DNA from 3 places in the Mesorhizobium sp. WSM4837 genome. Region 2 is predicted to be linked to each of the others. Evidence: predicted binding sites of a transcription regulator. Region 2 holds the regulator's gene; each other region holds the start of a gene.

Region 1 (10,485 bases), on a different contig from region 2:
GATGAAGCGCATGGCCGCGACATGCGGCTGGCGCCCGACGGCGGCAGCGGGGCGCGGCGACGGCAGCTTGAGGGCCTCGCCGTCGGGCCCTTGGATCTCGCGCACCAACGGGCGCTGCGGCAGCCAGACCGGCGGCGCCAGCCTGGCCGGCGTGCGGGCGATGCTTTGCAATTTTGTGTCGGTATAGGCGGGCATGATGTTCTTCCATCGAGATCGAAAGGGTTGCGTAGATGCCGAAGCTGCCCCCTCTCCCCGTTCACGGGGAGAGGATGCCGGCAGGCAGGTGAGGGGCGGCGCGGCGTCGCCGATTACCTCTCCCAGGGGAAACCGCCCTGCCCGTGCGCCGGGCGAAGACGATGACCGTGCCGTCCTCGGTGCGGCTGCACGAAAGGCCCGCATTGCACGCGCCGAAATTCGGGGCCGGAGCCGTGAGGGGACGGCTCCGGCCGTTCCGGTCGCCGCCGCTGACGGCAGGGCCACCGGATCCGAGGCGCGAGCCTCGGGCTTCGTCCCGGCCGGGGAGGAGGACAGCCGGGACGGATGGGAAAGCGAGATGGAGCGTGGCTTGTGCATGGCTATATATAAGCATAACTCAAAAAATTATGCAAGCCATTCTTTCATGGACGAAACCGATTCTTATGTTTCAGATGGCGCCATGGCGAAAACCTCATTGTCGATCAAGGTCGGGGCGGCGATCCGCAAGGCGCGCAAGCAGCGCGGCCTGGTGATGCGCCATATTGCCGAGCACAACGACACCGACGTCGCCGCTGTCGGCAATTGGGAAACCGGCCGCAACCTGCCGAAAACCGAGAACCTTTTGAAGACCGCCGCCTTCCTGCGCGTCGACCCGGTGGCGCTCGGCAAGGGCGAGGTCGTCTTCCTCGACGACGCCGACAATGTCGCCGACGCCGAGATCGTCACCGACGCCGCCCCCCTGCCCGCCGGCCCGATGGACATCGAGCTTCTGGGTGCCGCGGTCGGCGGCGACGACGGTGACTTCACCTTCAACGGCGAGGTCGCCGGCTATGTCCAGCGCCCGCCCGGCATCGCCCATCTGCGCAAGGTGTTCGCCCTGCACGTGCTCTCCGACTCGATGGTGCCGCGCTACGAGCCCGGCGAGATGCTCTATTGCGGCGGCCGCGACGCTGTGCCCGGCGACCACGTGGTGGTCGAGATGTTTCCCGAGGAAAACGAGCGCAACGGCAAGGCCTTCATCAAAAAGCTGGTCAAGCGGACCGCCGCCGAGTTGGTCGTCGAGCAGTACAATCCGCCGAAGTCGCTGACCTTCAACCGCTACGCGATAAAACACGTCTGGCGCGTCATCCCGCTCAAGGAACTGCTGGGGTACTAGGGCGGCGGCGGAGCGCGCCCTTCTCCCCTAGTGGGAGAAGGTGGATCGGCGCGTAGCGCCGAGCCGGATGAGGGGTGCTGGACGGAATGAGGCATCGGCAATCCGTCGCCTTCGCTTCACTTCCCTGGAGCAAAGGCAGGCGTTGGCGATCCGTCCAACACCCCTCATCCGACCTCGCTTCGCGAGGCCACCTTCTCCCACAAGGGGAGAAGGAATCGCCACTCCCCATCAAGCCCGCCTGGATCTCTCCAGCGGAACCTCGCGCTCGCCAAGCATCCGCGCCTCGGCGCGGCGCTGCTGCCGCTCGTCGATGAACGCCGCCTGGATCGAGACCGCCGCGCCCGGCAGGCCATCGGCGCGACAGGCCGAGCAGCGAAGCCGCCCCGACAGCGCCGCCAGCGGCGTCTGCGCGGTCACCCCGAATCGCCTCAGCTCCGCCGGCTTCCACCATCTGTTTCGACCGCAATCGATACACTCGACCGCGATCGAGACGACCTCGGCGATCGTTGCTTCCTTGCCCGGCAATGCCATCGTCCCTGGTGCCTCGGTTCCTGTTTTGTTCACATCATTAGGGGTTTTTCCCGAAGAGTCGAGTCGGTTCCGCTCAACCCGTGCAAAAGTTTAACTTGTGCCAATTTTCGAGTTATGCTTATATAAAATACTCCAGACGAACGGGCGACGGGACCGGGTCTCCGTCGCGCCGCCGCCAGCCAAGGAGACGAAGATGGACGCCCTCTCCGCCCAGTTCGCCCGCGATTGCGGCTATACCAGCGACAGCCCGGCCATGCTCGCCGCCCTCGCGGCTATCCGCCTCGACGGCATAGGCCGGGCGCGCCTCGGCCATGGCCAGCGCAAGGCGCTGGTCGACCGGCTGAAGCTCGGCGAGGCCTTGTTCGTGGCGGCGATCCGCCCGGCGCAGTCGACTGAGGAGGCGCTCGAGGACGCCGCCCGCTTCATCGCCTGTTATCGCAATATGCCGCGCTGGCGCCAGGAAAGGCGCGGCGCCGATCTCGCCCGCGCCAGGCAGCAGCTTCTGCTGGCGCGCTTCTTCCGCCGCTACGGCCACCGCCTCTGGGCACGGCAGGCGGCGTAGGCTGGAGGTGAGTAACGTCGGCGCTGCCGCGCTGCCGGCACCTTCTCCCCGTATGGTGACGGGGAGAAGGGGCTGGCCGCAGCGTCGGCTCCATTTCTGAACGCCAGAGATTGGCGAAATCCTTTGCGAAGTGTCCCATCTCCCCGTTCCTATACGGGGAGAAGTGCCCGGCAGGGCGATGAGGGGCAGCGCAGACCTGAAGCGATTACCCTCCACCTGCCCTCCACGCTCCTTGACAATCCGCCCTATTTGTTCTCTTTATGTTCGCACAAAACCCACCCTCAGGACAATGCGGCGTTCGAACCGCCGCGGGCGAACGGGCCGGATGGAAGCCAACATCCTCCACGCTGATCTGGACGCTTTCTATGCCTCGGTCGAACAGTTGCTCGACCCCGCCCTGCGCGGCAAGCCGATCGCCGTCGGCGGCGGCGTCGTCTTGGCCGCGTCCTACGAGGCCAGGGCTTTTGGCGTGCGCGGCGGCATGCCGGGGCGGCGCGCGCGGGAACTCTGCCCCGGGCTGATTTTCGTCGGCGGCCATTTCAAGGACTATCAGCGGCTCGGCGATGCGGCTATTCAAGTGCTCGGCGATTTTACCCCGGTGGTCGAGCGGATTTCCATCGATGAGGCCTTTGCCGACGTCGCCGGCTGCACCCACCTGTTCGGCCCGCCGGCCGAGATCGCGACAACCATCCGCCGCCGCGTGCGGGCCGAGCTTGGCTTGCCGATCTCGGTCGGCGTGGCGCGCACCAAGCACCTGGCCAAGATCGCCTCGCAGGTGGCCAAGCCCGACGGGCTGGTAGTGGTCGATCCGCGCCACGAGCTGGAGTTCCTTCACGATCTGCCGGTCGAGCTGATGTGGGGCGTCGGTCCGGTCACCAGGGAGCGGCTGGCCGGCATTGGTGTGCGCACCATCGGCGAACTGGCGAAGACCAATGGTGGGTCGCTGGAGCGTCTGCTCGGCCCGGCGGCAGGTGAAAAACTCAACGCGCTGGCCTGGAACCGCGATCCGCGAAAACTCGAGACGCAGCGCCGGGCACGATCGGCCGGCGCGCAATCGGCGCTCGGCAGGAAACCGGCCGAGGCAAAAATCTTCGTACCCACCCTGCTGCATCTGGCCGACAGGGTCGCCACCAGGCTGCGGGCGAAATCCCGGCCCGGCCGCACGGTGACGGTCCGCGTCCGCTTTGCCGATCTGCGCTCGGTGACGCGTTCGATCACGCTCGACCAGCCGATTTCGGCAACCGCGATGCTGGCCGAGATCGCCGAGGCGCTGGTGCGCAAGGTGCTTGTCGATCATCCGCACGAAAAGACCATTTCGCTGCTGGCGATCGCCGTCTCGCATCTGGAGAAGCAGCCGGCCCTGCAGCTGGAACTGCCGCTCGGCCTCGATGACGACCGCCTCCGCCCCGGCACCAGGAAGGGTGCGGCGCGCTGGACCGCGGACCACGCCATCGACAAGATCCGCGACCGCTTCGGCTGGGAGGCGGTCGGCTATGCCTCGGTCGCGCTCGGCCAATCGCGATCGGTCCCCGATGCGTTTCGCGAGCTGGCCGAAAAGGAATTGTAAGTAAGGGAAGGCAGTAGGCAGTAGGGGAGTAGGGGAATGGCCCCTGGAATGGCTTCCTCACCACTGCCCACTGCCCACTGCCCACTGCCTACTGCCTACTGCCCTACTCGCTTCCCAGCGGCGCCACGGCCGGTCCGTTCAAGGCCGTGCCATCGATTGCAAAATGCGAACCGTGGCAGGGGCAGTCCCAGCAGCGCTCGAGCGAGTTCCAGTGGACGTGGCAGCCGACATGCGTGCATGCGGCCGAGCGCTTGTAGAGCGTGCCGTCGTCATCGCGAAATGCGGCGATCTTGCTGAGCCCTTCGCGGACGATGGCACCTTCTCCCGGTCGCAGCTTATCGACGGAATCGATCTCGCCAGGCGCGATATATTCGGCAAAACTCTTGATCGCCGTCGCATTCTCCGACAGGTAATCGCCGATCGCGCCTGCCGTCTTGCGCGACGGCTCGTAGAGTTCGCGCCAGGGACTTTCCTCCTTCAGAATCAGGTCTGAAATCAACAGGCCGGCGACAACGCCATGGGTAATGCCCTGGCCGGAATCCCCGGTCGCCACAAAGACGCGGCTGTCGCCAGGATTGCGGCCGATGAACCCCGCATAATCGACGGTCTCCATCACCTGCCCGGACCACCGGTTGATTTCCACGCCGACATCGGGCACCAGCCTTTTGGTCCAGGCCGTCAGGGCCGCGAAACGGTCACCGGCATCATCGGCCTGTCCTGTCTTGTGGTCTTCACCTCCGACGATCAGGAAGTCGGTCCGACCGTCGCCAGGCTGAAGCCGAACGTAGTGATAAGGGTCTTCAGTATCCCAATACAGCGCATCCGGTATGGTATCGCGCGCGATCTCGAACGACATCGCGTAGGTTCGATAGGGCGCTTGCTTGGTGTGAAGCGCGACCCGATCGTTGATCGGCGAGTTGGTGGCGACAACGGCCGATCTGGCAGACACGGTAAAGCCCGAAACCGTGGTTACACGCACGCCGCCATCAGTCTCCTCGACCTTTTCGACGATAGTATCAGCATAAAGCACGCCGCCGCGCGCGCGGATGGCCGCGGCCAGCCCGCGGAGATATTTGAGCGGGTGGAAGGTCGCCTGATTGGCGTATCGAAGGGCCTGCACATCCGAAAAGCCTGCAAATGGCACGCCCCTGGTCTTCTCGACCTCGACACCGATCTTCAGAGCGGCGTCCAGTTCGCGCGTGATATCGGATTCCTGGCTGCCGGAAGCCGGAAAGAGAAAGCCATCAAGGCGCCGGAAATCGCAAGCGATACGCTCGGTCTCCCGGATGGATTGGATACGGTCGATAGCGGCCGATTGGCTTTGGTAAAAAATCCGCGCCAGGTCCTCGCCGCGCAATTTGGTCAGCTCCGAAAAATAGTCGTCGCAGACAGATGACAGGTGCGCAGTGGTGCGAGCCGTCATGCCGCTTCCGATCCGGCCGCGATCGAGGACAGCCACCTTTTGCCCGGCGACGGCCAGTTCGTAGGCGACCGACAGTCCGGCAATCCCAGACCCGACGACCACGACATCGACCTGTTCGCTTTGCCCGAGCGGCACCGCATCGGGCACGACTTCGGTCGCCGCCCAGAGCGATACAGTCCTTTCATCGCTGACATTCATCGGCGGAGCCTCCCATCCACGATATTCGGTAACGGATTCGAGAATTCAAAGTTCCTCGACGCTTTGAATGCCGACAGAGGCGGCCCTGGTCGTCAGACCAAAAGCGTTGCGCTGCCCCAGGCGATCAGGGCGATGCCGGCTGCCCGGCCAACCCACGGGCCGGCAGGAAACAGTTTTTCCGCCAGCACCAGAATGGCGAGCGCGGCGATCCACACCAGGTTCATGATGCCGCCGACGAACAACAACGCCATCAGCATCCAGCAGCATCCGACACAAAACGCCCCATGCAATGCGCCCAGACGCAGCGCGCCAAGGGCGTGCGGACGCCAGTGGCGGGCAAGGAACGCCGTCGGTGCCCGGCAATGCGACAGGCAGGCGTTCTTGAAGGACGAGAGCTGATAGATCCCCGCGCCGATCAGGACGATGGCTGAAAGCCAGCGGCTCTGCGAACTCATCATCGTTGCCGAAACGAAGGCTTCGCGTTCGAGCAGCCAATGCAATGCGGTTGCGGCGACGGAGAACCCCAGCCAGACCAGGAGGTAGCCTGCCATGAACACGCCGGTCGGCGCGAGCTTGTCCTGGATCTGACCCCGTGCCAGCGCATGGCGATGCACGCGCGCATAGAGCAGGATGGTCGGCGCCGCACTCGGCGACATCATGGCGACCATCATGACCCACCACATGCCGATCATCAGCGCCCAGTTCGCGGTCCCCCAGGCCCGCGGCTCCGTCGCCATCGCGCTCATGTCCATACCGGACATGCCAGACATATCCATGCCAGACATATCCATACCGGGCATATCGGATGTCATGTTCGGAGTTTGCAGGTGGGGGAATAGCGCGAGCCTCGACATCTCCCACGCATTCATGCCGAGCCCTGCGCCGGCGGCGATGTAAAGCCAGGCCAGCAGGCACAGCGCCACCACGCCCGCAATCGTGATGACGCGGTCGCGCCTGAGCAGCCGTTCCAGTGGCGACCCGCCGTTCATGCGCCGCGTCAGGCCCGCACCACCCCGTGATTGTTGAGATGCAGCCGCGCGAACTGGCCGTAACTGTCTTTAGTGGTCACCTGAACCGGCCCGCTGGTTGCGCTCGAAGCGCTGCCGATCTCGGCGACGGCATATTCGAAGCCGTTCGGCAACACGATTTGAGCCCGCGAGTCCGCGCCCGTCCCCTTGTTGCGGATCGGCTCGCCGACGGTTTCGATGTAGTCCTTGACGAAGATGCGGCCCCTGCGGCCGTCGATATTGAGGTCGAGATCGATCTTGGTGAAAACCGGCTCGTTCATTTTTGTCACGGTCGAGGCGTAGACGGCGAACATCGTCGCGAACGGGTCGGTGTCCTGGCCGGTCATGATGCGCAGCAGCGCGTTACGCTGCTGGTCGGTTGCCTTCTCGTCGACGAAAGCGATGGCTTCGCCGTTGCCCTCGTGGATTGCGCCGGGCCATTTGAAGATCGCGGCGATGCGCAGGCCGTCGAGAACGGTCTCGCCATGATGACCTTCATCGATCTGGATGCCGGCCACGGCATGGCAATGGCCCTTGTCGGGCAGCGCATTGAATTGACAGTTGCAGCCATATTCGCAGGTGCAATTGACGAGTTCGCGCCCCTTGATTTCCCAAGACGTCATGCTGTCCTCCCTGATCTCGAAATATTAGACGATCATCATACACTGGACTCTTCCCTCTCAAAGGCGCACCCTCAAAAAGGCGAAACCCAAGCGAGAGTTTCGTCCAAGGCTTCACATGTTTGAGATGCGCCGCTGATTGCTTGACCTGTCCGGATAATCTCCGGGCGGGGCAAACGTTCATTGCGCCTACCCATGTTCAGGCTGCGGCCTAAGGCACGTGCAGCCTGTTTCCGGATCAACTGGGAGGAAACAACATGCCTGATCTTCAACGCAGAGAACTTCTTGTTCAGGGAAGTGCTGCCCTTGCCGCAATTGCTGCTCTCTATACCTCGCGTCGGGCTTACGCTTTTCCAACACGGGCGAGCGAGGAGGTTATTCGGTGGCTGGACCAGCCGACCGAAAATCCCGATCCGGTCGGCATCCAGAAGCAGCTTGTCTGGGAGGATCTGGATAGCTGGATAACGCCAAACGACAAGTTCTTCAGCATCTCGCATTTCAATCGACCAACGATCGACGAGAAGACATGGTCGATGGAGATCGGCGGCCTGGTCAAGAAGCCCTTGAAACTGACTCTCGCCGACATCAAGGCGCGGCCGCGCCAGGAGGTCGTTTTCACAGTGGAATGCTCGGGCAACCACGGTTTTCCGTTTTTCACCGGCGGCATCGGCAATGCCCGCTGGGCAGGGACGCCGCTCGCCCCGATCCTCGAGGAAGCCGGCGTTCTGGAAGATGGCATCGAGGTGGTCTTTTTCGGCACTGACACCGGCGAGGTCGCCATCCGCGACGTCAAGATGCAGCAGAATTTCGCGCGCAGCATGTCGCTTGCCGAAGCGACGAACCCAGACAATCTGCTCTGCTATGAAATGAACGGAGCCGCCTTGCCGGCGGCCAATGGTTTTCCGCTGCGGCTGATTGCTCCGGGCTGGTATGGCATCGCCAACATCAAGTGGCTGGAGCGCATCGAGGTGCGCGACACCCGCTTCATGAGCCTTCTGATGGCGCGTGACTATGTCACCATCCGGGAGGAAGAGCGCAATGGCGAGACCGTGTGGACCGAGGACTCAGTCGGACGAGCGCTGATAAAGTCCGCGCCCGCGAAGGTCACCCGCAAGGACTCGGACTACCGCATCATTGGGGCAGCCTGGGGGGCACCGATCGATCGGGTCGAAGTGCAAATCGATCAAGCGCCATGGGCACCGGCGACCATCGACCGCAGCGAGGAGGCCGAACACGCCTGGAAGATCTGGTCCCTGGATTGGCCAAATCCGTCGCCTGGAGAACACACGGTGACCTCGCGCGCGGTCAGCACCACGGGACAGGTTCAACCGGCAATGGACGATCCCTTGATTGCCAAGAAACACACATACTGGGAAAGCAATGGCCAGGTGACGCGCCGCGTGCGTGTCGTTTGATAGACTTTGCGGGAAGGTGAAGCAGGCAGCGCCTGATCGCAGACTGGTCGCCAGCGTCAGTCCTTGGATGCCGTGATGACGAGCGCCGGCATGTCGAAAGCGACGGCGCCGGCTGCTGTCACGTGAGGCATAAGTGCCCGCTCGGCCTCCTCCGGGAGCCGCTTGAACTGCTCGTTGTCCAAAAGCCCGCCCAACGTCCAGATGCAGGCTCTTTCAGTCGAGATCAGCGACTCGATCGAGGCAAAACGGACCGTTCCGCGGTGCCGCTTCACCTCGGCACGCTCTATGCCTGCCTTCGCGCAGAGCGAGCGCAGTAACTCCGCATCGCCGAGTACGAAGGGCGCGCGGAACGCGTTCGCAACGTCGGCTCCAAACAGCCGTTCAAGCATATCCGCCACTGCGGCATAGCCGGGCGACTGGTCGAGCGGTCCGCAGACCGCGACGGCGAGCCGGCCGCCGGACTTAAGCACGCGCATCATTTCCCGCAGTCCGGCTGCTCGATCGTCGAAGAACATCAGGCCGAACTGGCTGACCGCGGCGTCGAAGCTTTCATCCGGGAAAGGGATCTGCTCGGCGCGCCCTTCTCGCCAATCGATGCGAGTGCTTTTGCGGCGGGCAACGCAAAGCATATCGGGATTGGGATCAAGCCCGACCACCTTGCCCTCCGCGCCAACGCGGTCGAGGGCCGCGAGCGCCAGCACACCCGTACCGCAGGCAATGTCGATCACGCAGTCGCCCCTCCCTATTCGCGCCTCGGCGGCGACGATAGGCCCCCATTGTCGGAACAGCGCTGGGACGAACAGTGAGTCGTAGATTTCAGCCGGAGTTTTCGATGTCTTGCCCCGGCGGGTCTGGGCCGCCGCTTGCTTCGATCCCGGCGTTGCACCTTCAAGGAACACTGCGTTGGATCGGGTTCCGGCGACGCGTAGCGCCTTCAGCGGCTCGTATTCGGGCGATGAATACCAGCGCCGGGCATGCTCGCCGTCGGCAAATTCGACGATGACCGGATAGACCGGCTGCCAGTCTCCTTCGACAAGGTCGGATTTCCCGCCCAGCACCAGATAGCGCCCTCCATACTGTTCAACCGTTGCAAAGACCCCTGCCAGATACTGCTCGACCTTGGCCTGGTCGGTGATTTCACGCACGTCGAAGAAGCAATAGGTAGACATGGCCGACCTCCGTTGATCGCATGGACTCCACGGGATGCGCGGTGGATATACTGTTCGGCGCATAGTAGACTTGGCCATGGGCACGCTCCATGACCCAGCGTCTCAATCGCTTGCTGCAGCGTCCGTTCTGGCGCGATCGCCTGGGCGGCCATCGGAAGAGGTCGTTGCCGATGCCGCACCTTCGGCCGCGCCGGACAAGGATGTGCTTTCGGATGTGCTGCGCGTGGTAAAGCTCACCGGCGCGCTTTTCTTCTGGGTCGATGCCTCTTCGCCCTGGAGCGTGGAAGTGCCGCGGGCGGGTTCATTTGCCCATCTTATCCTGCCGCGCGCCCAACATGTGATTTCCTACCACATCATCACCCAAGGATCGGGCTCGGTCAGCATCGGTGACGATCCGCCGATGGAGTTTGCCGAAGGCGACATACTTGTGATCCCGCATGAGGATTCGTACGCGATGTGCAGTGCGCCCGGAGTGCGATCAGGTTTGAGCCCGGAAGATTCGCTCGATTTCTTTCGCGCCATGGCGGCCGGACAACTGCCCTTCGTGATCAACGAAGGTGGCGACGGCCTCCTCCTGACCAGATATGTCTGCGGTTTCCTTGGCTGCGATGCACGGCCGTTCAATCCTCTGCTCGGGGCCCT
Region 2 (10,485 bases):
GAGCTCAAGCTTGAGAAGCAGACCAAGCGCGGCGTCAAGCGCGGGGCGGACGACGCCGATTTCGGCAAGGAAGGGGCGGCTGCGATGTTCGGCGAAGGCGAAGGCGGGACCGGATTGATCCCCTCGCCCACCGGCGACGGACAGATCCTGTTCAGGATTGCCGAAGTGTTCGAGCCTGCCGGAGCCGACGCCAGCTCGGTGCCGGACGACGAGCAGAAATCGTTCACCGCCGGCATGTCCGACGACCTGCTCGACCAGTTGGTGGCGCAGCTGCAGACGCAATATGACGTTCGCATCGACCAAACCGCCGTTGCCCAAGCCCTGACCAGATGAGCGCGCTCAAGACCCATATCGCCAAGGTCGCCGCTGGTAGCTCCCTTTCCTTCGAGGAAGCGCGCGATGCCTTCGACATCATCATGTCGGGCGACGCTACGCCCGGCCAGATCGGCGGCTTCCTGATGGCGCTGCGCGTGCGCGGCGAGACTGTGAGCGAGATTTCCGGCGCCGTCGCCACCATGCGCGCCAAGATGCTGCGCGTCGACGCGCCGGCTGGCGCCATCGACATCGTCGGCACCGGCGGCGACAATTCGCACAGCGTCAACATCTCGACCGCATCCGCGTTCGTCATCGCCGCCTGCGGCGTGCCGGTGGCCAAGCACGGCAATCGCGGACTGTCCTCGCAGACCGGCGCCGCCGACGTGCTGACCGCGCTTGGCGTCAAGCTCGACATCCCGCCGGAAACGATCGGCCGCTGCATCCACGACGCAGGCGTCGGCTTCATGTTCGCACCGGCGCATCATCCGGCGATGAAGCATGTCGGCCCGATCCGCGCCGAGCTCGGCACCCGCACAATCTTCAACCTGCTTGGCCCGCTCTCCAATCCGGCTGGTGTCGTCAGGCAGATGGTTGGCGTCTTCTTGCCGGAATGGATCATGCCGGTGGCCGAGACGTTGAAGGCACTGGGCGCCGACCACGCCTGGGTCGCCCATGGCGACGGCTATGACGAGATCACCACCACCGGCGAAACCCAAGTCGCCGAACTGGTCGGCGGCGAGATCCGCAGCTTTACGCTGACCCCGGAAGCGGTCGGGCTGAAGCGGCATACCAAGGACGAATTGCGCGGCGGCGATGCCGCCTACAACGCCCAGGCGCTGCGCGACATGCTGGGCGGCGCTGCCGGTGCCTTTCGCGATACGGTGCTGATGAACGCCGGCGCCGGACTGGTGGTGGCGGGAAAGGCGACGACGCTTGCCGATGGCATGGCGACGGCGGCGCAAGCCATCGACAGCGGCCGGGCGCTAAAGGTGCTTGACCGGCTGGTCGAGATTTCGAACGGATAGCGCCGTGTCTGATATCCTGCGCAAGATCGAAGCCTACAAGCGCGACGAGATCGCGGCGGCGAAGGCGCGGGTGCCGCTTGCCCAAATCAAGGCGCGGGCAAAGGATGCCGACGCACCACGCGGCTTTCTCTCGGCCCTTGAAGCCAAACGCAAATCCGGCAGTTTCGCGCTGATCGCCGAGATCAAGAAGGCGAGCCCGTCCAAGGGCCTGATCCGCGCCGATTTCGATCCGCCGGCGCTGGCCACGGCCTATGCCAAAGGTGGGGCTGCCTGCCTCTCGGTGCTGACCGATGCGCCGTCTTTCCAGGGGGCGCCTGAATTCCTCACCGATGCGCGCAGCGCCGTGACATTGCCGGCTTTGCGCAAGGATTTTCTGTTCGAGCCCTATCAGGTGTTCGAGGCCCGTGCGTGGGGCGCGGACGCCATCCTGATCATCATGGCGAGCGTCGATGACGCCGTGGCCAGGGAACTCGAAACGACGGCGTTCGAGCTCGGCATGGACGCGCTGGTCGAGGTGCATGACGAGGCCGAGACGGAACGCGCGCTGAAACTGTCGTCGCGGCTGATCGGCATCAACAACCGCAATCTGCGGACGTTCGAAACCAGCATCGAGACATCGGAGCGGCTCGCGGCGATGGTGCCGGCCGACCGGCTGCTGGTCAGCGAGAGCGGTATTTTCTCGCACCAGGACTGCCGCAGGCTGGAACGGAGCGACATTGGCACTTTCCTCGTCGGCGAGAGCCTGATGCGGCAACAGGACGTGGCCACTGCGACGCACCTGCTTTTGACGGGCAAGGCGCCCGCCAATGCATCTGCCCGAAAATCGCAATCGATGTTCGGAGAGCATGATGCATAAATACAAAGCGTCAGAGTGTAGTTTGTGCGTCCAAACGGACGCACGTCGCTCCAGGGTGACCTGACGATGTCGGCCGCCCTCACCCATCTTGGCGCGGAAGGCGAAGCCAATATGGTCGATGTCGGCGACAAGGCGGAGACGACCCGCACGGCAATCGCCGAAGGTCTTGTCTCGATGCGGCCCGAAACGCTGAAAATGATTCTCGACGGCGATGCCAAGAAGGGCGACGTGCTGGGCACGGCGCGCATCGCCGGCATCATGGCGGCCAAGAGGACGCATGAGCTGATCCCGCTCTGCCATCCGCTGCTGTTGACCAAGATATCGGTAGACATCGAACCTGACGCGAAGCTGCCCGGCCTGAAGGTCACGGCGCTGGCCCGTGTCACCGGCAAGACCGGCGTCGAGATGGAAGCGCTGACCGCCGTCTCGGTCGCCTGCCTGACCATCTATGATATGGCCAAGGCGGTCGATCGCGGCATGGCGATCTCCGGCATCAGGCTGGTGGAAAAGACCGGCGGCAAATCCGGCGACTACAAGGCGGATGCCCAGGGGGCAGGCCAATAATGGCGCTGCTTGCGGTCGCCGAGGCGCTCGAGCACCTGCTTGCGGATGCTGCGCCCTTGCCGGCTGAAAGCGTCGCCCTGATGGATGCCGCCGACCGCGTGCTGGCGGAGCCGCTCATGGCGCTCCGCACCCAGCCGCCATTCAACGCGTCGGCCATGGACGGCTATGCCGTGCGGGCCGACGATGTCGCGTCCGTGCCCGCGAGACTTTCGGTGATCGGCATGGCGCCGGCCGGACGAGGCTTTGCCGGAACAGTCGGCGCGGCGCAGGCCGTGCGCATCTTCACCGGCGCGCCGCTTCCCGGAGGCGCCGACACCATCGTCATCCAGGAGAATGTCCGCGACCTCGGCGGCGGCATGGTCGAAGTGACCGCGCCGACGGTTGAAGGCCGCAACATCCGCCGCCTCGGGCTCGATTTCTTGCAGGGCGACATGCTGCTGGAGAAGGGCCGCCTGCTTGATCCCGCGGCATTGTCGCTGGCGGCGTCGGCCAACCACCAGCAGGTCCGCGTGGTGAAACGGCCGCTGGTCGCCATCATCGCCACCGGCGACGAATTGCTGCCGCCGGGCAGCGACCTTGGCCCCGACCAGATCATCTCCTCCAATGCCTATGGCGTCGCCGCCGCGGCCCGCTCGGTCGGCGCCTGCGCACTCGATCTCGGCATCGCCCCCGACCGCAAGGAGGCGATCGCCGCGCTGGTGAAAAAAGCCGTCGCCGCAGGCGCGGACGTCATCGTTACGCTGGGCGGCGCCTCGGTCGGCGACCACGACCTCGTCCATGACGTGCTGACCGGCGAAGGCATGGCGCTCGATTTCTGGAAAATCGCCATGCGGCCCGGCAAGCCACTGATGTTCGGGCGGCTGGGCGCCATCCGCTGCATCGGCCTGCCTGGCAATCCGGTGGCCAGCCTGGTCGGCACGCAGCTCTTTCTGAAGCCGCTGCTGGCGCGGCTCGGCGGCCGCGCGTTCCGCCAGGACATGCGTCAGGCGCGGCTCGGCGCCGCCATGCCGGCCAACGATCTCAGGCAGGACTATGTACGCGCGGTGGTGAAGGAAGAAGCTGGCACGCTTGAGGCAACGCCGTTCAGTGTCCAGGATTCCTCGATGCTCAGAATGCTGGCCGACGCCAACGGACTGGTCGTGCGCGAGCCATTCGCTCCCGCGGCCGCAGCGGGCGCCGCCTGCAGCGTGCTGATGCTACGCTGAACAAAACGTCAACACATTCATTAAACTTTAAATGGTTGCGGAACACAACTGGAACAGATAGTGTTTGTTCTGGGTTTGTTTTTCTGATTCTGTTGGGGGTCGCGATGCTGACACGCAAACAACATGAACTGCTGATGTTCATTCACGAGCGGCTGAAGGAAAGCGGCATTCCGCCCTCGTTCGACGAGATGAAGGAAGCGCTCGACCTCGCCTCCAAATCGGGGATCCACCGGCTGATCACGGCGCTGGAGGAACGCGGTTTCATTCGCCGCCTGCCCAACCGCGCCCGCGCGCTGGAGGTGCTGCGCCTGCCCGATTCAATCGCGCCGGGCCTCAATGCGGCGCGCAAATTCTCGCCGAGCGTCATTCAAGGCTCCCTTGGGCAGGGCGGCCTCGGACGCCAGATCAAGCCGGCGCCTTCGCGCATGCGTGCGGCCGGCAATGACGACGACGTCGCTGCCACCGTTTCCATACCGGTGATGGGCCGCATCGCTGCCGGTGTGCCGATCGACGCCATCCAGCACCAGACGCATTCGATCTCGGTGCCACCGGACATGATCACCGGCGGCACGCACTACGCGCTGGAGGTCAAGGGTGATTCGATGATCGAGGCCGGCATCTTCGACGGCGACACGGTCATCATCCGCAACGCCGACACCGCCCAGCCTGGCGAGATCATTGTCGCTCTGGTCGACGAGGAGGAAGCGACGCTGAAGCGATTTCGCCGCAAAGGTGCCTCTATCGCACTGGAAGCCGCCAATCCGGCCTACGAGACGCGCATCTTCGGGCCGGACCGGGTCAAGGTGCAGGGCAAGCTCGTCGGATTGATCCGGCGTTACTGAACGGCGGGCTTCCTGGGTTTCTCGGCCCTGCGGTATGGCGGCAGGCCCCTCGCCTCGCGCGAAAATCGCCGCTGCTCATGCCAGGGCCTATATGGCTGTCTGACGGCAAAACGGATTTCTGCGCGCGTCGTCGCCGATAGCGGATCGAAGAAGACGGCGGCACTGCCCATGCGAGCGAGCTGCCGTTTGGTGACGACGAGAACCAGCGGGTTGCGGCAGGGTTTGTAATAGGCTGTGGCATCGTCGATGACGATCAAATCCGCAAAGGCACAGGCCGGCCGCGCGGTTTCACGGTTGTCGGCGAGCGCGATGAGCGCGCCGGACGGATGCCGGGCCAGGCACAGGCCGGCAGTGCAGGTGAAAGGCGCTCCCGGCGGCAGGTCGGCCGGATCGGCGATGTCGAACCGCACATCTCCTTTTTCGAATGTCTCCGGCTCGACGATCGTTGTTGAAACCAGCGCATGTTTCCAGTTGTCGGTGGTGAATTCGTTCGAACGCACCCGGTTGACGGCAAGTTCGCCGCCGCCGATCGGCAGTGCCACCAGATGCGCATCCTCCGAGATCAGCACGTCGGGGGTGCGCGTCTCGGAAATCGTCAGCAGGCCGGCGAGCGCAAAGGGAAGTGCCGCAACCCGCAGCCACGTCGTGGCCATCGTGGCGATGACCAGGGCGACCGTCACCAGCAGAACCGATTGCAACGAAATCAGGCCGACTGCATCGACCGGCGAACGCTCCGAGATCCATCCCGAAATTGCAATCATCGCCGTCAGGCCCTTGCCCATCATGTAGAGGAAAGGGCCGTCGAGGCCGAAAGGCATTGCCAAGGCGCTGAGGACGGCCAGGAACATGACGATCGTGACGATCGGCATGACCGCCAGATTGGCGAACAGGCTGAGCGGCGAGACGCGCTGGAAGTGCCAGATGGCGAAGAGCGCGGTGGCGCTGCCGGCAATGATGGAGGTCATTGCGATGGTGCCTGCCCCAGCGACGAGCTTGCGCGTGACGAAAGCGGCCGGTGACCGTCGCTGTCGCGGCGCCTTGGCCTTGTCGGCACGAAAGTCGGACCAACTGGCATAGGCGCCCACGAGAGCCGCAGTCGCAGCGAAGGACATCTGGAAGCTTGGGCCGACCACCTCGTGCGGCGACACGACGATGACGGCGATGGCCGAAATCGCCAGGTTGCGCATGGTGAGTGCCGCCCGGTCGAACAGCACGGCGACAAGCATTACCGCCAGCATGATGAAGCTGCGTTCAGCCGCGACCACGATACCGGAGAAAATCAGATAGGCAGCGATGGAGACGAGTGCGGCAGCAGCCGCATATTTCTTGACCGGCCGGCGCGACGAAAAGTCGGGAAACAGCGCAAAGGCGCTGCGCAGCAATCCCATGACGGTGCCGGCGACAAGCGCCATGTGCAGGCCGGAAATGGAGATGATGTGGTAGATGCCGGTGCGCCGCATCGATTCGTTTATCTCTTCGGGGATGCCGGCACGCACGCCGACGATCAGCGCAGCGGCAATCTCCCCCTCGGCACCACCGATGCTGTCCCTGATATGGTCGGCGATGGTTTCGCGCGCCTTCTCGATCGACGAAGAAAGGCGTGCGGTTAACGGTGCATCTTCGGAGACGACGATCTTTGGACTGCCGAGGAAAAAGCCACTGGCACCGATACCGGCGAAATAGCTGTCAAAGGAAAAGTCAAAGCTGTCCGGTCTGACCGGGCCAGTCGGAGGCAGAAGCCTCACATAGCCGGTTGCCACCGAGCCTGCGGTCATCTCAGCGGGAATCTTGCGTGCCGACACCCTGACACGTTCGGGTGCATAACGCAGTGTCGGCCGGGCGGTCGACATCACATCGATGGTCAGCCTGATCCGGCCGTTCGCCATTTGGTCGAGCCTGACGACACGGCCGGTCAGCCGGGTCTGGATTTCCGAACCGAGCATCTTCGTTCCGGCGCGCCAGGTTTCAACCTTGGCGGCGAGCACACCAAGCGCGCACAGCAACGCTGCCATGAAGCACAGGTGCGTTTTGCGGCGTGAGCGCGTGACGGCCGCACACAATGCCGTAAGGACCACGACGGCGATGGGCTGGGCAAAGTCCGGTTCGACGGCAAGCGAAAAATAGACGATCACCCCGCATGCCAGGAAAACCGGCACCAGCAGGAAGGCGACGCCCCGGTCGAGTTCCAGGCCGGCTGCCGCGGCCACGCTGTTGCGGACACCGGATGGTGAAAGATGGCTGAGCTGTCGGCGAAAACGAATGACAGGGCCGGGTGCTGAAGCCGGTATCGGCGCCGGGCGATCCGGCGAAAGAGGTTGGATGCTCAGCGGCGACGCAGGCAGCGAAACGGGTAGCGACTCAGTGTGAGGAACGTCGGCAAACAGCGATCGTTCGCTGACGCTTGCGGTCGCGCCCTCGCTCTCGTCCACGCCGCGGCCTGGTCCAGCCATAGGGTTCGCCCCTTGCGCCCTTGACCTCCTATGCTACATGAACGCGCGACGCGCGAAAGTCCGCGCACCACATCCGTTTTCTGCGCTTGCCCAGGAGTTCCATGTCGGACAAGGTCGTCACCCGTTTTGCCCCTTCGCCCACCGGATTCCTGCATATTGGCGGGGCGCGCACGGCGCTGTTCAATTGGCTGTATGCGAAACACACTGGCGGCAAGATGCTGCTGCGCATCGAGGACACCGATCGCGAGCGTTCGACCGATGCGGCAACCGCTGCCATCCTCGATGGGCTCTCCTGGCTCGGCCTCACCTGGGACGGCGAACCGGTATCCCAGTTCGAGCGCGCGCCGCGCCACCGCGCGGTTGCCGAGGAGCTGGTGCGCCTCGGCAAAGCCTATTACTGCTATGCGACGCCGGCCGAGCTGGAGGCGATGCGCGAGAGTGCGCGGGCCAACGGCTTGCCTCCCCGCTATGACGGCCGCTGGCGCGACCGCGACCCGTCAGAGGCACCGGTTGGCGCCAGGGGCGCGATCCGCATCAAGGCGCCGGCCGAAGGCGAGACGGTGGTACATGACCGCGTGCAGGGCGAAGTCCGCTTCCCCAACAAGGACCTCGACGATTTCATCATCCTGCGCTCGGACGGCAACCCGACCTATATGCATGCCGTCGTCGTCGACGACCACGACATGGGCATCACCCACATCATCCGCGGCGACGACCATCTGACCAATGCCGCCCGCCAAATGGTGATCTATCGAGCCTTGGGCTGGGAGGTGCCGTCAATGGCGCATATCCCGCTGATCCATGGCGCCGACGGCGCCAAGCTGTCGAAGCGGCACGGCGCCCTCGGCGTTGAAGCCTATCGCGCCATGGGCTATCTGCCCGAGGCACTGCTCAACTACCTGGCGCGGCTCGGCTGGAGCCACGGCGACGACGAGGTCATATCGATCACCGACATGATTGCGTGGTTCGACATCGGCGATGTCAACAAGGGGGCCGCCCGCTTCGACTTCGCCAAGCTCGAGGCGCTGAACGGCGTGCATATGCGGCGCATGAACGAGCCCGAATTGCTCGATATCTTCATCAACACCTTGCCCTATCTCGAAGGCGGCCCGGCGATCGCAGCGCGCCTCGACGACACACGCAAGGCGCAGTTGCTGGCCGCCCTGCCCGGCTTGAAGGAGCGCGCCAAGACGCTGGTCGAGCTGGTCGACGGTGCCGCCTTCCTGTTTGCCGAGCGGCCGCTGCCGATCGACGAGAAGGCGGCGGCGCTGCTCGGCGGCGAGGCGCGCGAGATCCTGCGGGGCGCCCATGCGGCGCTGAAGGCGATTTCAGGGGATTGGACGGCCGCAGCGGCGGAAGCGGCGATCCGCGAATATGCGCTCGCCGGCGGCCATAAACTTGGCGCAGTGGCCCAACCTTTGCGCGCCGCGCTAACCGGCAAAAGCACCTCGCCCGGCGTGTTCGACGTGCTTGCCGTGCTTGGCCGCGAGGAAAGCCTGGCACGCGTCGCGGATCAAATCGATTAGCAAAACTGGCCCAAGAAGATTGGCATTGAAAGGTGGGTTTCGCAGTGCAACATTAGGTCTTGGCCCAATTTGGCACGCCATCCAATTGCGGGCGCAAACGCGCGAACTCCGATACTTTCGACGTGTTGCGTTGCAGAAATTTTGCCTTTGCCGACATGAGAAAACAAAAAGGAGTTTGCAATGTCCGAAGCTGCGACAAAAATGGAATTTGGCGGCAAAACCCACGCGTCGACCGCGAAACTTGAATTCGGCGGCAAAACTCACGAACTCAAGGTGCGAAGCGGCTCGGTCGGACCTGACGTCATCGATATCGGCGCGCTTTACAGCACCACCGGGGCCTTCACCTACGATCCCGGCTTCACCTCGACGGCAAGTTGCGAGTCGGAAATCACCTTCATCGATGGCGATGCCGGCATCCTTTTGCATCGCGGTTATCCGATCGACCAGTTGGCCGAGCACGGCGACTTCCTCGAAGTCTGTTATCTCCTGCTCTACGGCGAACTGCCGACCAAGGCGCAGAAGGACGATTTCGACTACCGGGTCACGCGCCACACCATGGTGCACGAGCAGATGTCGCGCTTCTTCACCGGCTTTCGCCGCGACGCCCACCCGATGGCGGTGATGTGCGGCGTGGTCGGTGCGCTGTCAGCTTTCTATCACGATTCCACCGACATCTCGGACCCCTACCAGCGCATGGTCGCATCGATGCGGCTGATCGCCAAGATGCCGACGATCGCGGCGATGGCTTACAAATACCACATCGGCCAGCCCTTCATTTACCCCAAGAACGAGCTGAATTTCGCGGCCAACTTCCTGCATATGTGCTTTGCCGTGCCGTGCGAGGAATACAAGATCAACCCGGTGCTGGCGCGTGCGATGGAGCGCATTTTCATCCTGCACGCCGATCACGAGCAGAACGCCTCGACCTCGACCGTTCGCCTCGCCGGCTCGTCCGGCGCCAATCCGTTCGCCTGCATCGCCGCCGGCATCGCCTGCCTGTGGGGACCGGCCCATGGCGGCGCCAACGAGGCAGCCTTGAACATGCTGGGCGAGATCGGCCAAGTCGACCACATCCCGGAATTTATCGCCCGCGCCAAGGATAAGAACGATCCGTTCCGATTGATGGGCTTTGGCCATCGCGTCTACAAAAACTACGATCCACGCGCCAAGATCATGCAGAAGACCGCACATGAGGTTTTGGGCGAACTCGGCATCAAGGACGATCCGCTGCTCGACATCGCCATGGAACTGGAAAGGATTGCTCTGACCGATTCCTATTTCATCGAGAAGAAGCTTTATCCGAACGTCGATTTCTATTCCGGCATCACGCTGAAGGCGCTGGGCTTCCCCACCACCATGTTCACCGTGCTGTTCGCGGTCGCCCGCACCGTCGGCTGGATCGCGCAGTGGAAGGAGATGATCGAGGATCCGCACCAGAAGATAGGCCGCCCGCGCCAGCTCTATACAGGTGCGCCGGAACGCGACTACGTGCCGATTGCTAAACGGTGAATAGCGAATTGTGAATAGTGAATAGTGAATAGTGAATAGTGAATAGTGAATAGTGAATAGTGAAGCAGGGTCTCTTTGTGGCCTATGGTCAAGCACGATTTTGACCATTCACCATTCACTATTCACCACTTCACCATTCACCGCTTGATACACCTCATCACGACCCCTGCAGCGATGTCGCCAGACGGTCTGT
Region 3 (10,485 bases), on a different contig from region 2:
TCGACCGGCCGCTGGCCTTGCCGGCCCCGGCGAGCGAAGCCGAGGCGCTGGCCGAGCTGTCAGCGACAATGGCGAAAAATACAGTTTTGAAGAGCTTCATCGGCGCCGGCTATCACGGCGTCCACGTGCCGCCGGTCATCCAGCGCAACCTGTTCGAGAACCCGGCCTGGTATACGGCTTACACGCCCTACCAGGCCGAGATCAGCCAGGGCCGGCTCGAAATGCTGTTCAATTTCCAGACCTTGGTCACCGAACTGACCGGGCTGCCGGTCGCGTCGGCCTCGTTGCTCGACGAGGCGACGGCGGTGGCCGAAGCAGTCGGCATCGCGTTACGCCACCACCGCGATAAGCGGACCAAGGTGGCGCTGGCCGGCACGCCGCATCCGCAGACGCTTGACGTCGTGCGCACCCGCGCCGAGCCGCTCGGCATCGAGGTCGACGGTGACACGATCGACGACAACACAGCCGCTCTGCTGGTCTCCTGGCCCGATACGTTTGGCGTCTATGGCGACCACAGGGCGGCAATTGAGAAAGCTCGCGCCACCGGCGCGCTGGTCGTCTTCATTGCCGATCCGCTCGCCCTGACGCTGACCGACGCGCCGGCAGCGCTTGGCGCCGACATCGCCGTCGGCCCGATGCAGCGCTTCGGCGTGCCGATGGGCTTTGGCGGGCCGCATGCCGCTTATTGCGCCGTTTCCGACAGGCTGACGCGGCTGATGCCCGGCCGCCTGGTCGGCCAGTCCACCGACAGCAAGGGCCGGCCCGGCTATCGCCTCGCCTTGCAGACGCGTGAACAGCATATCCGCCGCGACAAGGCGACCTCCAACATCTGCACCGCGCAGGCGCTGCTCGCCAACATGGCGACCGCCTATGCGATCTGGCACGGCCCTGCCGGGCTGCAGGCGATTGCCGGCCGAATCCATGCATTGGCCAACCGGCTGGCTGACGGTCTCAAGGCAGCAGGAATCTCGGTGCTTGGCGCAAGCCGATTCGACACGGTGACGGTGGAAGTGAAAGGCAGAGCCGGGGCGATTGGCGCCGCAGCCGAAAAGACCGGCCGATTGCTGCGCGTCATCGACGCCGACCGCATCGGCATCAGCTTCGACGAAACCTCGACCGATGCCGATCTGGAGGCGATCGCGGCGCTGTTCGGCGCCAAGCCGGGCGCAGCCGTCGGCAGCACCATGCCCGGAAAACCGCGCGGCAAGGCGTTTCTCACGCAGCCTGTCTTCCGCGAAAACCACTCGGAAACCGACATGATGCGCTTCCTGCGCCGGCTGGCCGACAAGGACCTGGCGCTCGACCGCGCCATGATCCCGCTCGGCTCCTGCACGATGAAACTCAATGCCGCCGCCGAGATGATGCCGGTAAGCTGGCCTGATATCGCCAATTTGCATCCCTTCGCCCCGGCAAGCCATTCGGCCGGTTACCGCGCCATGATCGACGAACTGGAAGCCTGGCTGGCGGAGATCACCGGCTTCGACGCGGTGACCCTGCAGCCCAACGCCGGCAGCCAAGGCGAGTATGCCGGGCTGCTCGCCATTCGCGGCTATCACCGCTCACGCGGCGAAGCTCACCGCACGGTCTGCCTGATCCCGTCATCGGCGCATGGCACCAATCCGGCGAGTGCGGCGATGGCCGGCATGAACGTCGTCGTCGTGCGCTGCACCGAAGACGGCAACATCGACGTCGACGACCTGAAAGCCAAGGCGGACGAGCATGCGCAAGACCTTGCGGCGCTGATGTTCACCTATCCCTCGACGCACGGCGTTTTCGAGGAAGGCGCGCGCGACCTCTGTGCCCTTGTCCATGAGCATGGCGGCCAGGTCTATTTCGACGGCGCCAACCTCAACGCGCTGGTCGGTCTCGCCCGCCCCGGCGACATCGGCGCCGACGTCTGCCACATGAATCTGCACAAGACGTTCTGCATCCCGCATGGCGGCGGCGGTCCCGGGGTCGGCCCGATCGGCGTCAAGGCGCATTTGCAACCCTATCTGCCCGGCCACGTCGTCGAAGGCTCGGGCCATGCCGTGTCGGCTGCACCGTTCGGCAGCGCTTCGATCCTGCCGATCACCTGGATGTATATCCGGATGATGGGCGCTTCGGGCCTGAAGCAGGCGACCGAGACGGCGATCATTTCCGCCAATTATGTGGCGACGCGGCTCGGAGCGCATTTCCCGGTGCTCTACAAGGGCAGGCACGAGCGCGTCGCGCATGAATGCATCCTCGATACCCGCGTGCTCAAGGACAGTGCCGGCATCAGCGTCGACGACGTCGCCAAGCGGCTGATCGACTATGGTTTCCATGCGCCGACCATGTCGTTTCCGGTCGCCGGCACGCTGATGGTCGAGCCGACCGAGTCCGAGCCCAAGCGCGAGCTCGATCGCTTCTGCGAGGCGATGATCGCGATATCAGGCGAGGCAGCCAAGGTGGCGAAAGGCGAATGGCCCCTAGCCGACAATCCGCTGGTCAATGCGCCGCATACCGCCGCCGAGGCGCTGGCCGGCCAGTGGACCCATCCCTATTCGCGCCTGGAGGCGGCCTACCCCGCCGGCGATGCCGACACGTCAGCCAAATACTGGCCGCCGGTGTCGCGCATCGACAATGTCGCCGGCGACCGCAACCTCGTCTGCTCCTGCCCGCCGCTGTCGGAATATCTGGGGGCGGCGGAGTAGACCATGATCCCGAAAAGTGGAATCCGGTTTTCGGACAAGATCATGGTCTAACAAGAAGATAGAAGCCTCAATCAGGCAGAACGCAAGGCCGGCGCGTCGGCCTTGCTCGCCTTGTTCTGGGCGACGACGCGATTTCGCCCGGCGCGCTTTGCCGCATAGAGTGCGGCGTCGGCTTCGGCCAGCACATTGTCGAGACTGGTGCCATCCGTCCCGCCAAAGCCGATGCCGCCACTGACTGTGCTGCGCAACGGACCAAGCTGGGTGGCGACGACTTCCGTGCCGAAGGCGACGCTGATCTTGCTCGCAATGTCGTAAGCCTTCTCTTCAGTCATCCGCGACATGACGAGGACGAATTCCTCGCCGCCCAGCCGGAAGGCGTCGACGCCGGTCCTGGAGTATTTTCTGACGACAGCGGCGAAGCGGCGCAGAACCTGATCGCCAACCGGATGACCGAATACATCGTTCGTCTTCTTGAAATGGTCGAGGTCGAACATGGCGACGGACATGAACGGGCCGAAAATCCGCTCGCCGTAGAATGCCGTCAACGCCCGCCGGTTCATCAGCCCGGTCAATGGGTCGGTCATGGTCTCGGCCTTCAGTTCGATCTGCGCCTGCAAATGGTGCAGGGAGAGCGTCAATGCGCCGAGCCCCGTCATGCAGGCGACCGCCACGGCGGAATTCAACCGTTCGGCCCAGTTGTCGGGCGCAACGCCGAGCACCCATTGGCCCTTGACCAGCAGGACCGCGCCGCAAAGTCCGAAGGACAGCGCACAGACGCCGCTCAGGAACGAAACGACCAGCAATATCCGGCGATCATGACCACCTTTGATCCAGAACATCACCCCGATAAGCGAGAGCAGCGCCGTTACCGTCGCGTAGGTGACGATGAAGCCGACGCCGTCAAAGCCCAGCGACGTCGCGCCTGCGCAAACCGCCATCGCAGCCAGGGTCGGCAAGATGGCGCGCCTGTAGTCATGGACGCCGAGATACTGCATGGCCGACAGGCAGAGGGTCAGAAGGCCCAGGCTGAGAAGCGCAAGTACAATCTGGCAAAGCCAGGGGCTGGGATGCTTGGCATAGTGCCAGAACAAGACCACATGTGCGACGAGCACGAGAATGCCGCACGCCACCGTCAGCACAAAGCGTGCCTGTGGCGCGGTGCACCAGATCGCAAACAGGGTGATGCTGAGGCACGTGCCCGACAGCGCTGCCGCAAGCAGGAGCGAACTGTAATCCAACATGCGTAAGCGACAGCCTCTTCTCGGGTTCTGCCGCATTCTAGGTCAGCAGCAATCCGCGAATACCCTTTTTCGGCCAACCTTCCGGCGTAACCTCCGGACAAGGTTTACAAAGCGTCGATGCCCTCGGCCCATTTCCGCCGCTTGGTTGTCGAATGGTTTTGCAGTAAGAGGCTCTATCCTCGAACGTAACGGGAACCTCCGTCGCCTGCCCGCAAAAAGCGTGGCAGTATCGGGTGGTGATTCGCAGCATCGCAATCCAGGACCAGCATGAACGACAGCAACGATCTTTTCGGCAATTTGGACAAGCAGCCGCAACCGGTTCGCGCCACCGCGCGCCCGGCCGACCCGCTGGTGCAGGCGGCGAAGCGCCCGGCATCCCGCGACGGCAGCGAGAGCTACAGTGCCGCCGACATCGAGGTTCTGGAAGGGCTGGAGCCGGTGCGGCGGCGGCCCGGCATGTATATCGGCGGCACGGACGACAAGGCGATGCACCATCTGTTCGCCGAGGTCATCGACAATTCGATGGACGAGGCGGTCGCCGGCCACGCGACTTTCATCGATGTCGAGCTTTCGGCCGACGGATATCTGGCGGTGACCGACAATGGCCGCGGCATTCCGGTCGATCCGCATCCGAAATTCAAGAAGCCGGCGCTCGAAGTCATCATGACGACGCTGCATTCGGGCGGCAAGTTCGACAGCAAGGTCTACGAAACCTCGGGCGGCCTGCACGGCGTCGGCGTCTCCGTCGTCAACGCGCTGTCGGACCATCTCGAGGTCGAGGTCGCGCGCGGCCGCCAGCTCTATCGCCAGCGCTTTTCGCGCGGCGTTCCGGTGACCGGTCTGGAGCAGCTCGGCGAGGTGCATAACCGCCGCGGCACCAGGATACGCTTCCATCCCGACGAGCAGATCTTCGGCAAGGGTGCGGCGTTCGAGCCGGCGCGGCTCTACCGGATGACGCGCTCGAAAGCCTATCTGTTCGGTGGCGTCGAGATCCGCTGGACCTGCGACCCCTCGCTGATCAAGGAGAAGGACACGACGCCGGCCAAGGCCGAGTTCCATTTTCCCGGTGGCCTCAAGGATTATCTGAAAGCCTCGCTCGGCGACGAATTCCAGGTCACCCGCGAAATCTTTGCCGGCAAAAGCGACAGGCAAGGCGGCCACGGCTCGCTCGAATGGGCGGTGACCTGGTTCGGCGGCGACGGGTTCCTCAATTCCTACTGCAACACCATTCCGACCGGCGAAGGCGGCACCCACGAGGCCGGCTTCCGCAACGTCTTGACGCGCGGCCTGCGCGCCTATGCCGAGCTGGTCGGCAACAAGCGCGCTTCGATCGTCACCTCGGAAGACGTCATGATCTCGGCGGCGGGCATGCTGTCGGTGTTCATCCGCGAGCCGGAATTCGTCGGCCAGACCAAGGACCGGCTGGCGACGATCGAGGCGATCAGGATCGTCGAGGCCGCGATCCGCGACCCCTTCGACCACTGGCTGGCCGACAACCCGCAGGAAGCTTCGAAGCTGCTCGAATGGGTGATCGCGCGTGCTGACGAGCGGGTGCGCCGCCGCCAGGAGAAGGAAGTCTCGCGCAAGAGCGCGGTGCGCAAGCTGCGCCTGCCCGGCAAGCTCGCCGACTGCACGCAGAATGCCGCGGCCGGCGCCGAGCTCTTCATCGTCGAGGGCGATTCGGCCGGCGGCTCGGCGAAACAGGCGCGCGACCGCGCCAGCCAGGCAGTGCTGCCGCTGCGCGGCAAGATTCTCAACGTCGCCAGCGCCGGCAACGACAAGCTGGCTGGCAACCAGCAGATTTCCGACCTGATCCAGGCGCTTGGCTGTGGCACGCGGTCAAAATACCGCGATCAGGATCTGCGCTACGACCGGGTCATCATCATGACCGACGCCGACGTCGACGGCGCCCACATCGCTTCGCTGCTGATCACCTTCTTCTATCAGGAGATGCCGAGCCTGGTCCGCGACGGCCATCTCTACCTGGCGGTGCCGCCGCTCTACTCGATCCGCCAAGGCGGCAAGGTCGCCTATGCCCGCGACGATGCGCACAAGGACGAACTGCTGCGCACCGAGTTCACCGGGCGCGGCAAGGTCGAAATCGGCCGCTTCAAGGGGTTGGGCGAAATGATGGCCGCCCAGCTCAAGGAAACCACCATGGACCCGAGAAAGCGCACGCTGCTCAGGGTCGACGTGATCGATGCCGAGGCGGCGACCAAGGATGCGGTCGACGCGCTGATGGGCACCAAGCCGGAAGCCCGCTTCCGCTTCATCCAGGAACGCGCGGAATTCGCCGAGACGGAAGTGCTGGACATCTGAGCTAACCCGCTCGCGTCGAATGCGGAGTTCTTCGTGAAGGATAAGGCCTAAGCCGCAGCGATCGCCAGCGCGTGACCGCGCGCGTTTTCGCGCAGCGCATCGAGGTGGATCGATTTGACCAATCCGGCGAGATCGCCTTCGGCGGACTGCCCGCCCAATTCCTTCAGCATCAGCCAGCTGACTTCCTGGACCCCGGCGAGGCGCTTGCCATTGGCGACCTCGCGCCAGACCTTCAGCGCGCGCAGGATGATGGCGTGCGTGGCCGCGGCCAGGCCAGCGCTGCGGAGCAGCGCCTGCAGCGCCACGTCGTGCCCGCCGGCCAGCAGCGCCCTCACCCGTTGTTCGGATTGCTGGCTGAGCGCGACCAGCGCCGAGCCGAAGAAATCGACCTTGCCGTGCGCGATGGTGCGAATGAGGAAGCTTGCGGTCAGGTCGCCGCGCAGGCGCAGATGCTCGATGAGCGCCGCATGTACTTCCTGGCGCGTGCCTTCGATCAGCGTCAGGGAAGCCTTGATGCAGGCGTCGCGCATGACGCGCTCGGTTCTGGCACGGCCCATCAGCGCCAGGACCAGCGGCGAACCCTTGAGCGTTTCACCAAGTTTTATCAGCAGCATATGCCGGCAGTCAGCGGGCAGACGCGCATCCGATATCAGCGCTTCGCGCAGCGAAGGCAGATGGCCATGGCGTTCGGCGATACGGCGGAAGCTGAGCGAAGCGATGTCGGCGCCGCTGTTGGCGAGAAGCGTGGCGCAGGCTTCCGGCTCGCCGATTTCGGCGATCGCGGCGGCGACCGCCATGGAGACGCGCGGACGATCGGCGATCAGTTTCTGGATCGCCTTCTGGCCGCCGGCAACCCGGTCGGTCAGATCGGCATCGGTAAGCAGCGGCGAACGTGCCAGCACCAGGCTGGCGACTTCCGGCTGATCGGACGCCAGCGCGCTGATGATCTGCAGCGGCGCGTGATGGCTCATCGACAGCGCCTCTGCCATCGCCAGCCGCACTTTCGACGAGGCATCGTCGAGCAGCAGCGTCAGCGCCGCCTCCGCCGCGCAGCGATCCTCGAAAGGCAGTTCGGCATTGATGTAGGCGCGAGCCAATGCACTTGCTGCCGCGGCGCGCTCAGAGACCCTTGCCGTATGAATCCATTTCAGGAAATGCGAAACAACCATGCCGTCCGCTATGCCCCTAGCCCGAGTCCGTTCCCGCCCCGTGAAGACCGTAGGCAGAAATGGTTTACGAACGGTTCACCATCTTTGTTAACTGCCCCTCTTTGTTAACTGGCTTGCGAGCGCGGTAGGCAGCGCCTATCAACCCTTAGAGCGACTTGCGCGCTTTCGGACGCACAAAGCACGCTAACACTTTGAAGCATCGTGCTTTCCATAAATCGATTCCGATTTTCGGGGCGATGCGGCAGCGGAGGAGATCGACCATGGCCGGGCTTTATCTGGAAGAGTTCGTCGTCGGCCACGTCTTCCAGCACACGCTGCGGAAAACCGTCACCGAAAGCGACAACATGCTGTTCTCGGTAATGACGCTGAACCCGCAGCCGCTGCACATCGATTTCGATTTCGCCGCCAAAAGCGAATGGGGCAAGCCGCTGGTCAATTCGCTGTTCACGCTGGGCCTGATGATCGGTATTTCGGTGAACGACATCACCGTCGGCACCACCGTCGCCAATCTCGGCATGAAGGAGACGGTGTTTCCGCATCCGGTCTTCCACGGCGACACCATCCGCGTCGAGACGACGGTGGTGTCGGTGCGCGAGTCCAGGTCGAAGCCGGACCGCGGCATCGTCGAATTCGAGCACCGCGCCTACAACCAGAACGACGTGCTCGTCGCCAAATGCACGAGGCAGGCGATGATGATGAAGAAGGCGGCCTGACCGATGCGCTCGCTGCTGTTCGTTCCCGGCGATTCGGAAAAGAAGCTGGAAAAGGCGATTGGCGCCGACGCCGACGTGGTCATCGTCGATCTCGAGGATTCGGTCGCGCCACAAAACAAAACCTTGGCCCGCGATATCGCCGCACGCTTCATCACCGAACACGGGCATCAAACCAGTTCCGCAATCTATGTCCGCATCAACGATCTCTCGACCGGCCTGGCGGATGACGATCTGGCGGCACTCGTGCCAGTGAAACCCGACGGCATCATGCTGCCGAAGTCGAACAGCGGACAGGATGTCCAGCAGCTCTCGGCCAAGCTCAGGGTGCACGAGGCCGAAAGCGGGGTGCCGGACGGTGCGATAAAAATCCTGCCGATCATCACCGAAACAGCTGCCGGTGTGCTGGCGGCCGCGAGCTACGCCAACGCAAGTGCGCGGCTTGTCGGCGTGACCTGGGGTGCGGAAGATCTCTCGGCAGCAATCGGTGCGCGCACGGCCCGCGACGAGAATGGCCGCTACACCGATGTGTTCCGCTTCGCCCGCACCATGACCATCCTCGCCGCCGGTGCCGCGGAAGTCGCGGCGATCGACACGGTTTTCCCAGATTTTCGCGACATGACCGGCTTCGCGGCGGAATGCGCCGAGGCCGAGCGCGACGGCTTCACCGGCAAGATGGCGATCCATCCGGCGCAGGTGCCTGTCATCAACGCCGCCTTCACGCCGTCGACCGAGGCGGTGAAACACTCCCTGGCGATCGTCCAGGCATTCGAGGCGGCTGGAAATCCCGGCGTCGTCGGCATCGGCGGCAAGATGTACGACCGGCCGCATCTCAAGCTGGCAGAGCGGCTTCTGGCACGCGCCAGGGCGGCAGGGATTTCGGCCTAATATTTTCCCAGCCTAGTCTTTTCCCCAATGAGGCCGGCGCAGCGAGAAGATCTCGCTGACGCTGGCATAATCCATATAGCCGAGACGGCCGACATTGCCCGCCCTGACGATATCGAAGATGCCGTCTTTCAGGAAGGCATCGTCGATATGCACACCGACGACTTCGCCGGCAACGACGATGGCGCCGGACGGTGTCCCGTCCAGCGCCTTTGGACGCATGATCTCCGTCACCCGGCATTCAAGCGCCGCGGGCGCCGCCGCCACGCGGGGTGGCGCAACCAGCCGCGACGGCGCCATGGCGAGATCGGCATAGTCGAATTCGGTGACGCCGCGCGGCGCATCGACCGCGGTGCGGACCATTTTTTCAGCGAGATCGCGGCTGACGAGATTGGCGACGAACTCGCCCGTTTCTTCGGCGAATGTGGCGCTGTCCTTCTCGCCTTCGGATGAAAACCAGACGATGAAGGGCCGCGTCGAAAACGCATTGAAAAATGAATAGGGGGCGAGGTTGACCTCGCCGGCCTTGTTCACCGTCGAGATCCAGCCGATCGGCCGTGGCGCCACGATCGCCTTGGACGGGTCATGCGGCAGCCCGTGGCCTTTAGACGGCTCGTAGAACATTCAGCCCACCCATGGCCCTGCATAATCGCCATAGAGCTTTGCCGGATCCGGCCGCGGCCGCTCGGGCGCCGGCCCCTGATAGGAGCCGATATGGATGAAGCCGACCACCCGCTCATGCGGCGCCAGCCCCAGGATCGCCCTGCCCTCCGGCACGTCGGAATACCAGTTGCTGATCATGTTGGTGCCATAGCCCAGCGCATTGGCTGATAGCATCAGGTTCATCGCCGCCATGCCGCCGGACAGGAACATCTCCCATTGCGGGATTTTTGGGTTTTCCTTCGGGCTCGACACCACGCCGATCACCAAAGGCGCGCGCGAAAAGCGCGCCAGTTCCTGGTTATGGCGGCCTTCCGGCAGCGGCCCTTCGCGCTGTGCGGCAAGGGCCGCCAGCTTCTTGCCGATCTCGACGCGCGCCTCGCCCCGGTAGAGGATGAAGCGCCACGGCTCGAGCCGGCCGTGGTCCGGCACCCGCGAGGCGGCGGCAATCATCGTCGCGATGTCAGCGTCGCTGGGCGCCGGTTCCTTCAACTCCGGGATCGGCGCGGAATTTCGGGTCAGCAGAAAGTCGATGATCGGCGACGCCATGGGCGCAAGTCTCCTTGGAATTTGAGCTGAAGCGCACCATCGGGGCATCGGGCGGCTCGGGCTTGGCGCGGCGCGCCGCACAAAGAGCCCTCCAGTAGAAGCTGATCGGACTTTTGAGCCTTGAAATTGCCACCGCCTTGGGCTTCAACGCAAGCCATGTTTGAGGGGACATCGCGACTTTTCCCGATCTGGCTCGCAGCCGCACTGTTGATGGTGCCGGTTTCGCTTGCCGTCGCGCAGGATGCGGACGGCCTCGGTGATCTGAAACTTCCCGGAA

Evidence for each region. Region 2 encodes LexA, which represses DNA repair genes until DNA is damaged. Its sites were predicted from a motif close to TGTTCNNNNTGTGTTCNG; they were not measured.
Region 1: dinB (DNA polymerase IV) is a predicted target of LexA. The motif match lies at 2,695-2,712, and genes of this name have one in related genera.
Region 3: parE (DNA topoisomerase IV subunit B) is a predicted target of LexA. The motif match lies at 4,096-4,113, and genes of this name have one in related genera.

What each region holds. Positions count from the first base shown of each region.
Region 1 covers NZ_JBVVQE010000010.1:65,453-75,937, reverse strand. The annotation lists gene AC0L3D_RS08135 (hypothetical protein) at 1-195, opposite strand, end outside; gene AC0L3D_RS08130 (XRE family transcriptional regulator) at 656-1,351, shown strand; gene AC0L3D_RS08125 (hypothetical protein) at 1,580-1,882, opposite strand; gene AC0L3D_RS08120 (hypothetical protein) at 2,076-2,444, shown strand; gene dinB (DNA polymerase IV) at 2,770-4,011, shown strand; gene AC0L3D_RS08110 (FAD-dependent oxidoreductase) at 4,115-5,632, opposite strand; gene AC0L3D_RS08105 (DUF2182 domain-containing protein) at 5,725-6,621, opposite strand; gene AC0L3D_RS08100 (DUF1326 domain-containing protein) at 6,630-7,262, opposite strand; gene AC0L3D_RS08095 (sulfite oxidase) at 7,517-8,674, shown strand; gene AC0L3D_RS08090 (DUF1330 domain-containing protein) at 8,731-9,843, opposite strand; gene AC0L3D_RS08085 (AraC family transcriptional regulator) at 9,920-10,485, shown strand, end outside.
Region 2 covers NZ_JBVVQE010000025.1:74,117-84,601, forward strand. The annotation lists gene AC0L3D_RS16850 (peptidyl-prolyl cis-trans isomerase) at 1-333, shown strand, start outside; gene trpD (anthranilate phosphoribosyltransferase) at 330-1,340, shown strand; gene trpC (indole-3-glycerol phosphate synthase TrpC) at 1,345-2,196, shown strand; gene moaC (cyclic pyranopterin monophosphate synthase MoaC) at 2,263-2,760, shown strand; gene AC0L3D_RS16870 (molybdopterin molybdotransferase MoeA) at 2,760-3,965, shown strand; gene lexA (transcriptional repressor LexA) at 4,070-4,807, shown strand; gene AC0L3D_RS16880 (ComEC/Rec2 family competence protein) at 4,801-7,257, opposite strand; gene gltX (glutamate--tRNA ligase) at 7,359-8,783, shown strand; gene gltA (citrate synthase) at 8,964-10,292, shown strand; gene lpxB (lipid-A-disaccharide synthase) at 10,430-10,485, opposite strand, start outside.
Region 3 covers NZ_JBVVQE010000015.1:36,537-47,021, reverse strand. The annotation lists gene gcvP (aminomethyl-transferring glycine dehydrogenase) at 1-2,675, shown strand, start outside; gene AC0L3D_RS11225 (GGDEF domain-containing protein) at 2,747-3,916, opposite strand; gene parE (DNA topoisomerase IV subunit B) at 4,184-6,235, shown strand; gene AC0L3D_RS11215 (DUF2336 domain-containing protein) at 6,283-7,404, opposite strand; gene AC0L3D_RS11210 (MaoC family dehydratase) at 7,641-8,117, shown strand; gene AC0L3D_RS11205 (HpcH/HpaI aldolase/citrate lyase family protein) at 8,121-9,002, shown strand; gene AC0L3D_RS11200 (flavin reductase family protein) at 9,015-9,623, opposite strand; gene AC0L3D_RS11195 (nitroreductase family protein) at 9,624-10,208, opposite strand; gene AC0L3D_RS11190 (hypothetical protein) at 10,365-10,485, shown strand, end outside.